3 regions of the Streptomyces sp. BBFR25 genome follow, and region 3 is predicted to be linked to each of the others. Evidence: riboswitches for the same ligand, from Rfam matches in the RefSeq annotation. Region 3 holds a riboswitch; each other region holds the start of a gene.

What was found. A riboswitch is a leader RNA that binds a small molecule or an ion and turns the genes downstream of it on or off. The one in region 3 is predicted to bind cyclic di-AMP.
Region 1: another riboswitch for cyclic di-AMP. It lies ahead of ACGH52_RS06720 (C40 family peptidase); the one in region 3 lies ahead of ACGH52_RS28780 (M23 family metallopeptidase).
Region 2: another riboswitch for cyclic di-AMP. It lies ahead of ACGH52_RS18370 (M23 family metallopeptidase); the one in region 3 lies ahead of ACGH52_RS28780 (M23 family metallopeptidase).

What each region holds. Positions count from the first base shown of each region.
Region 1 covers NZ_CP172447.1:1,512,494-1,514,743, forward strand. The annotation lists gene ACGH52_RS06710 (ATP-dependent Clp protease proteolytic subunit) at 1-417, shown strand, start outside; gene ACGH52_RS06715 (hypothetical protein) at 425-733, shown strand; cyclic di-AMP (ydaO/yuaA leader) riboswitch at 1,111-1,244, shown strand; gene ACGH52_RS06720 (C40 family peptidase) at 1,248-1,721, shown strand; gene ACGH52_RS06725 (ATP-binding protein) at 1,692-2,204, opposite strand.
Region 2 covers NZ_CP172447.1:4,057,080-4,059,329, reverse strand. The annotation lists gene ACGH52_RS18375 (PP2C family protein-serine/threonine phosphatase) at 1-555, shown strand, start outside; cyclic di-AMP (ydaO/yuaA leader) riboswitch at 780-936, shown strand; gene ACGH52_RS18370 (M23 family metallopeptidase) at 948-1,991, shown strand; gene ACGH52_RS18365 (aldo/keto reductase) at 2,129-2,250, shown strand, end outside.
Region 3 covers NZ_CP172447.1:6,304,291-6,306,540, forward strand. The annotation lists gene ACGH52_RS28775 (pitrilysin family protein) at 1-725, shown strand, start outside; cyclic di-AMP (ydaO/yuaA leader) riboswitch at 917-1,081, shown strand; gene ACGH52_RS28780 (M23 family metallopeptidase) at 1,094-1,858, shown strand; gene ACGH52_RS28785 (GntR family transcriptional regulator) at 1,989-2,250, shown strand, end outside.

The DNA.
Region 1 (2,250 bases), 4.8 Mb from region 3:
GGCGGCTCCTTCACCGCCATGACGGCGATCTACGACACGATGCGCTACGTCGCCTGCGACGTGGCGACGACCTGCCTCGGACAGGCCGGTTCGTCCGCCGCGGTGCTGCTGGCGGCGGGCACCCCCGGCAAGCGCGCCGTCCTGCCCGGCGCCCGGGTGGTGATCCACCAGCCGGTGCTCACCGAACCGGTGGAGGGGCAGGCGAGCGACCTGGTCGTCCACGCCGACGAATTGCTCCGCGTCCGCGCCCGCCTGGAGGAGATCCTGGTACGCCACACGGGCCGCAGCCCCGAACAGGTGAGCGCGGACATCGAGCGGGAAACGGTCCTCGACGCCCAACAGGCGCTGGAGTACGGCCTGGTGGACCGGATCGTGCCCGCCCGCAGGACCCCGCCCACCGCACCCGGCGCGAGGTGAGCCGTCCGTGCTGCCACCCGAGTTGCCCCCGCTGCCGGCCCTGACCCGCGCCGAGGCCGAGGTCATCGACCGCTTCCTGGACGTCGTCGATCTGCTCGGGCGCATCAACCCCGGGCGGGACGGCGACACCTACGGCGGCCTGCGGGCCGCTCAGGCGCTGGTGGGCAAGGCGGCGGCGCTGCGTGACGCGCTGGCGCTGATGCACCGGCGCGGCGAGACCCAGGTGCACGCCGCCACCCTCGCCCGGGCGCTGCGCGTACTGGACGGGGAACGCCGGACGGCGCGGGTCTGCCTTCCGCCGCGCTCCGGGAGTTGAGGAAGCCCGCGTCGAAACGGACCAAACGGCGTACCCCCTTTCGGCGTAGGGACACCTCCGATTGCTGACCGGCCGAAGTTGCGGCGCCCCGCGTCCAGCCGGTCCCCCGCACCGCTCCGCCGCTGGTCCCGGCGCCGCCGCCGTGCCCGGCGGCCCGTCGAACACGAAGGGGCGACCCGAACGGGTGAGTGGGATGTAACAACACAAAGGGCACGTTCCGTTGGGATTTTCCCTTCGGGCGGGACAGGATCCGTCACGACGACAAGCCCCCGCCGCCGCGGCGGGGCGGTCCGGGCGGACGCCGAGTCCTGCCGCCGTCCGGACGACCGGTCGCGAGGAAGTGGATCGGCAGGAGTGGAGGACCCGAGCACGACGGGTCGCCGGCACGGCCGCCTCCGCGAGAGGTGCCGGACCGAGCGGTCCTTGGGGTGAAGCCGCACTCGTGCGGCCGGGCAACTTCGCCAGCCCGAATCCGACAGGTCATCCTTCACAGGCGGCTGACGAAGGGTTGCGCATGTCCGCGCTCAATCGTGTCCCGTCGCTGATGGCTCGTGCCGGTACGGCCTCGGCCCTCACCCTCGCCGCCGTGGGCGGCTCCGTCGTGGTCCCCGGTGCCGCCTCCGAGGCGGCCGCGGCGAGCCATGCGACGAAGGCCCTCAAGATCGCCGCTTCCAAGCAGGGCTCCCCGTACCGCTGGGGCGCCATCGGACCCCATCGGTTCGACTGCTCCGGCCTGACGCTGTACTCGTTCAAGAAGGCCGGCAAGAAGCTGCCACGCACCGCGGCACAGCAGTACAACAAGACCCGCCACATCTCCGCCAAGAAACGCAAGGTGGGTGACCTCGTGTTCTTCCACTCCGGTCGGAGCGTCTACCACGTGGGCATCTACGCCGGGAAGGGCAGACTCTGGCACGCCCCGAAGACCGGGGACGTGGTGCGGCTGCAGAAGATCTGGACCTCAAGCGTCTGGTACGGCCGGGTCAAGTAGCCCGCCCGCGGGAGTGACGGCGTTCTGCCCCGCCGTCACTCCCGCGGGTGCCTCCGGCCCGCTCGGGGGTGACCAGGGCAGCTCGATGGAGACGGTCTTGCCCCCCTCGCGCGTGGGCCGGACCCTCAGCCTGCCGCCGCACTCGGCGGTCAGCCAGCGGATGATCACCATGCCCCGCCCGTTGTCCTGCTGAACGGCGGCGGGCAGCCGCTTGGGGAAGCGCGGGTGGCTGTCGGTGACGCCGAGACGCAGCCGCTCGTCGCGGTCGAGGACGAGGTCCACCGTGAAGGTGGGCGACTGCCCGAACGTGTGCTGGACCGCGTTGGTCGCCAGTTCGGAGACGATGAGCCGCACGGTCTCGGACAGGTCGGCGTCGAGCGGCAACCCCCATTCCGCCAGGGTGCCGACCACATAGGTCCGCGCGGCGGCCACCGAGGCGGGATCGCTCGGCAGAGTGACGGATGCTTCCAGATGGTCTGCCATGGCGACGTCGTCCCTTTCTCACGGGACCGCAGGCCCGACACGGAGC
Region 2 (2,250 bases), 2.2 Mb from region 3:
ATCGGCGCCTTCCGGGAGGCCGCAGAGCAGGAGGCGACGCTGGAGGCGGTGGCGCAGCGCCTGGAGCGGGCGCTTGCGCGCGAGGGCACCCGGCGGGACGGACTGGACGCCTTCGAGGGCTTCACCACCGCCGTACTCGCCGAACTCCCGCACGGCGACGGGACGGTCCGCATCGTCAACCGCGGCCATCCACCGCCCCTGCTGCTCTACGCCGACGGCACCCTCGGCCCGCTGCCCGCCCGCGAGTCGGCGCTGCCGCTCGGCATGGGCGAGCTGGGCGTGTGGCCCGACCGGGCGGAGGAGGTCGCCTTCCCCGGTGGGGCCACGCTGCTGCTCTACACCGACGGGCTGACCGAAGCCCGGGACGTGAAGGGCGAGTTCTACGATCCGCAGACACGGCTGGCCGGCCGGGTCTTCCGGCATCCGGCGACCCTGCTCGACATCCTCGCCGAGGATGTGCGCCGGCACTCCGGGGGCGGCATGGCCGACGACATGGCGCTGCTCGCCGTACGGCGGCCCCGGCGCGGCGATCATGATCATTGTCACGAGCCGTGACGGCGCGAACCCCCTCCGCATAACAACTGACACACCGTCAGAAGAACGTGGCGTGAAGGGGAATACTGAGGCGGGGTCAACTCGCCCGGTTTTCACCGATCGTGAGGCGTACGTCCCGGCCGTTCTCGTTAACGATCAAGAGGAACGGCTTGGAATCAGAGCCCCGCGTCTATTAACGTTCGATAACGCAGCGCGGTCGTCCCAGCCGTCACAGAAGGCGGCTCCGTGCGCACGCGCCGAATCCCGCAAGGGAACCGGGGAACCACCACATTGGGGTGAATCGGGCGTATGCCGCCGTGTCCGCACGGTCGGCGCACACCCGTAGGAGACCTTCCTGCTCCGAACCCGTCAGCTAACCCGGTAGGCGAAAGGAAGGAAAGGAGTACGCCCACGTGGCGTCCAACCGGCCTGCCCCCGAGGCCCCGCTCGTGCCCACCGGGCACGGCACCGACACCTTCGGCTACGACGCCCCCCGCGCCGAAGAGGGTCCCTGGGAGGAGTGGAATCCCACCGCGGAGTCCATCCGCCCCGTACGCGGCCGGCACCGCGTAGCCAAGCAGCGCGGCGGGCTCGCCCGCAGCTCCACCGTCCTCGGCGTCGGTGTCATAGCCGCCGTCGGCGCGGGCGGCATGGCCAGCGCGCAGACCGGCAAGCCGCCGGTGTCCATCTCCATGCCTGACCTGCCGAACGTCGGCTCACTGCTTCCCGGCGACGACGAGACGCCGGAGCCCGAGGGCTCCGCCACCCCGCTCAGCGGCATCACCCAGGCCGTCGCCGCCGACAGCGCGGAGGGCGCCGGCACCGCCGACGCCGGTGAGTCGCTGCGGGCCCGGATCATGGCGCAGGCCGAGCAGCAGCAGTCGCAGGTCGAGGCCAAGGCCGCCGCCGAGGCCCAGGCCGCCGCCGAGAAGAAGGCCGCGGAAGCCGCCGCCAAGGCGGAGAAGGAAGCCAAGGAGAAGGCCGCCGCCGCCAAGAAGAAGGCGGAGGAGGAGGCCGCGAAGAAGGCCGAGGCCGAGCGGCTCGCGAAGCTGGCCAAGCAGTACACGCTGCCGACCTCCTCGTACACGATCTCCTCCACGTTCAACCAGGCAGGCTCCCTGTGGGCCTCCGGCCACCACACCGGCCTCGACTTCGCCGCCCCCACGGGCACGCTGCTCAAGGCGGTGCACAGCGGCACGATCACGTCGGCCGGCTGGGACGGCTCGTACGGCTACAAGACCGTGCTCACCCTCGACGACGGCACCGAGCTCTGGTACGCGCACCAGTCCTCCATCAGCGTCAGCGTCGGCCAGAAGGTCACCACCGGTGACGTCATCGGCCGCGTCGGCGCCACCGGCAACGTCACCGGCGCCCACCTCCACCTGGAGGTGCACACCGCCGGCGGCTCGGGCCTCGACCCGATGGCCTGGCTGCAGAGCAAGGGCCTCACCCCCTGAGCCACCCCGCACCTTGACGCGCCCCGCCGGACACCGGCGGTCCTGACGGCAACCCCCCGACGTCAGGGCTGCCGGTTTGCGGGGTTTTTGCGTGTGCGCCGGAATGGCGTGCTCCGGTGCGGTCGTTGACTCACTACATGACTTCTCTGCGCAAACTCGGCTCCTCCGACCTCGAGGTCTTCCCCCTCGCCCTGGGCGGCAACGTCTTCGGCTGGACCGCCGACCAGGACGCCTCCTTCGCCGTCCTCGACGCCTACAC
Region 3 (2,250 bases):
TGGACGCGCTGCTCGGCGACACCCTGGGCGCCTGGACCGGCTCGGCCGCCGAGCCGCGCCCCGTCCCCCCGGTGACCGCCGACGACCGCGGCCGGGTCGTCATCGTGGACCGTCCCGGCGCCGTCCAGACGCAGCTGCTGATCGGCCGCACCGGCGCCGACCGGCACGACCGCGTGTGGCCCGCGCAGGTGCTCGGCACGTACTGCCTCGGCGGCACCCTCACCTCGCGCCTGGACCGCGTCCTGCGCGAGGAGAAGGGCTACACCTACGGCGTACGGGCGTTCGGCCAGGTCCTGCGGTCCGCGCCGGACGGCACGGGCGCCGCGATGCTCGCCATCAGCGGGTCCGTCGACACCCCCAACACCGGTCCCGCCCTGGAGGACCTGTGGACGGTGCTGCGCAAGCTCGCCGCGGAGGGGCTCACCGACGCCGAGCGTGACGTGGCCGTGCAGAACCTGGTGGGCGTGGCGCCGCTGAAGTACGAGACGGCGGCGGCCGTGGCCGACACGCTGGCCGACCAGGTCGAGCAGCACCTGTCCGACGACTTCCAGGCCACCCTCTACCGCCAACTGGCCGCCACGGGCACCGTGGAGGCCACCGCGGCGGTCGTGAACGCCTTCCCGGTGGACCGCCTCGTGACGGTCCTCGTCGGCGACGCTGCGCAGATCAAGGAGCCCGTCGAGGCCCTCGGCATCGGCGAAGTCACCGTGGTGTCGGCCGAGTAGCGGCACGCGCGTGCGGTGGCCCTGGTGACCGGAGTGTCACCAGGGCCGCCGTTTGTCCGGATTGGGGGAGTGGTTGCCCGTCTGCCCTGTGGCGTGCGCTACAAAACGCCTGTTGCGTTTGAGAATTGAACGCAGCCGCGTTTAGCGTCTTCCGGGCTGTTCGTCAGGCAGTGCGCCGCACCCGCGGCACCGGACAGCCATCGCCGAGTCCCCGTACGGCGCGAGCCAGGGGAGCCGGGGACCCAACGCAGTCCCTGGGGTGAATCGGACGCCCGCGCGCACCGCGAGGGGGTCCGTAGGAGACCTTCCACCTCCGAACCCGTCAGCTAACCCGGTAGGCGAGAGGGAAGGAAAGGACAAGCCTCTACATGGCGTTCACGCGCGCCCCCGGGAAGCACCGCCGTCCCAGCCGGGTGCACCGCACCACCGCCCGCGCGGCGGGAGTCGCGGCCCTCGCCACCACCGGCGTCGTCGGCACCCTCGCCGCTCCGGCGCTCGCCGCCGAGCCCGCGGTGGAGCAGAGCGGACTCACCCCGGTCGTCGCCATCGGCGACTCCATAGCCGACGAGATCGACGCCCAGGCCCTCGCCCAGCAGCAGGCGGCCGCGGACGCCGCCGCCCGCGAGGCGGCCCGGGAAGCGGCCCGCGAGCGGGCGGCCGAGGCGGCCAAGGAGGCGCGCGAGGCCAAGGAGCGCGCCGCGCGGGAGGCGGAGCGCAAGCGCCTCAACACCTTCGTCGCGCCGATCACCGCCTCGTACGTCTCCACCGCCTACCAGGCCGGCAGCTCCCTGTGGTCCTCCGGCAGCCACACCGGCATCGACTTCCACGCCTCCAGCGGTACGACCGTGCACGCCGTGGGCGTCGGCACCGTCGTCGAGGCCGGCTGGGGCGGGGCGTACGGCAACCAGGTCGTGATCAGGATGCACGACGGCACGTACACGCAGTACGGGCACCTGTCGTCCATCGGCGTCTCGGTCGGCCAGTCGGTCGAGCCCGGCCAGCAGATCGGCCTCTCCGGCGCCACCGGCAACGTCACCGGGCCGCATCTGCACTTCGAGGCCCGTACGAGCCCCGAGTACGGCTCGGACATGGATCCCGTCGCCTACCTCCGTTCCCACGGCGTGAACGTCTGACGCAGGCGTCGTCCGAAAGCCCCGGCTTCCCGAGCCGGGGCTTTTCGCATTTAATATCGCTTGATCGGTCCGGGGTCGTGCCACACACGTCGATCGTCGGCATTTCACGGGGGTCAAGGGGAGGTCGCTCATGCGTATTCCGGCGCATTCGGTGTGCACGGCGATCCGGGACGACATCGTCACCGGCGTACACGGTCGCGGGAGCCGGCTCACCGAGGAACTCCTCGCCCGCCGCTACGGCGTCTCCCGCGTCCCCGTCCGCGAGGCCCTGCGCACGCTGGAGGCCGAGGGTTTCGTGGTGACCCGGCGGCACGCGGGCGCGTGCGTGGCGGAACCGACCGAGCGGGAGGCCGCCGACCTGCTGGAGACGCGCATGCTCCTGGAGCCGCTCG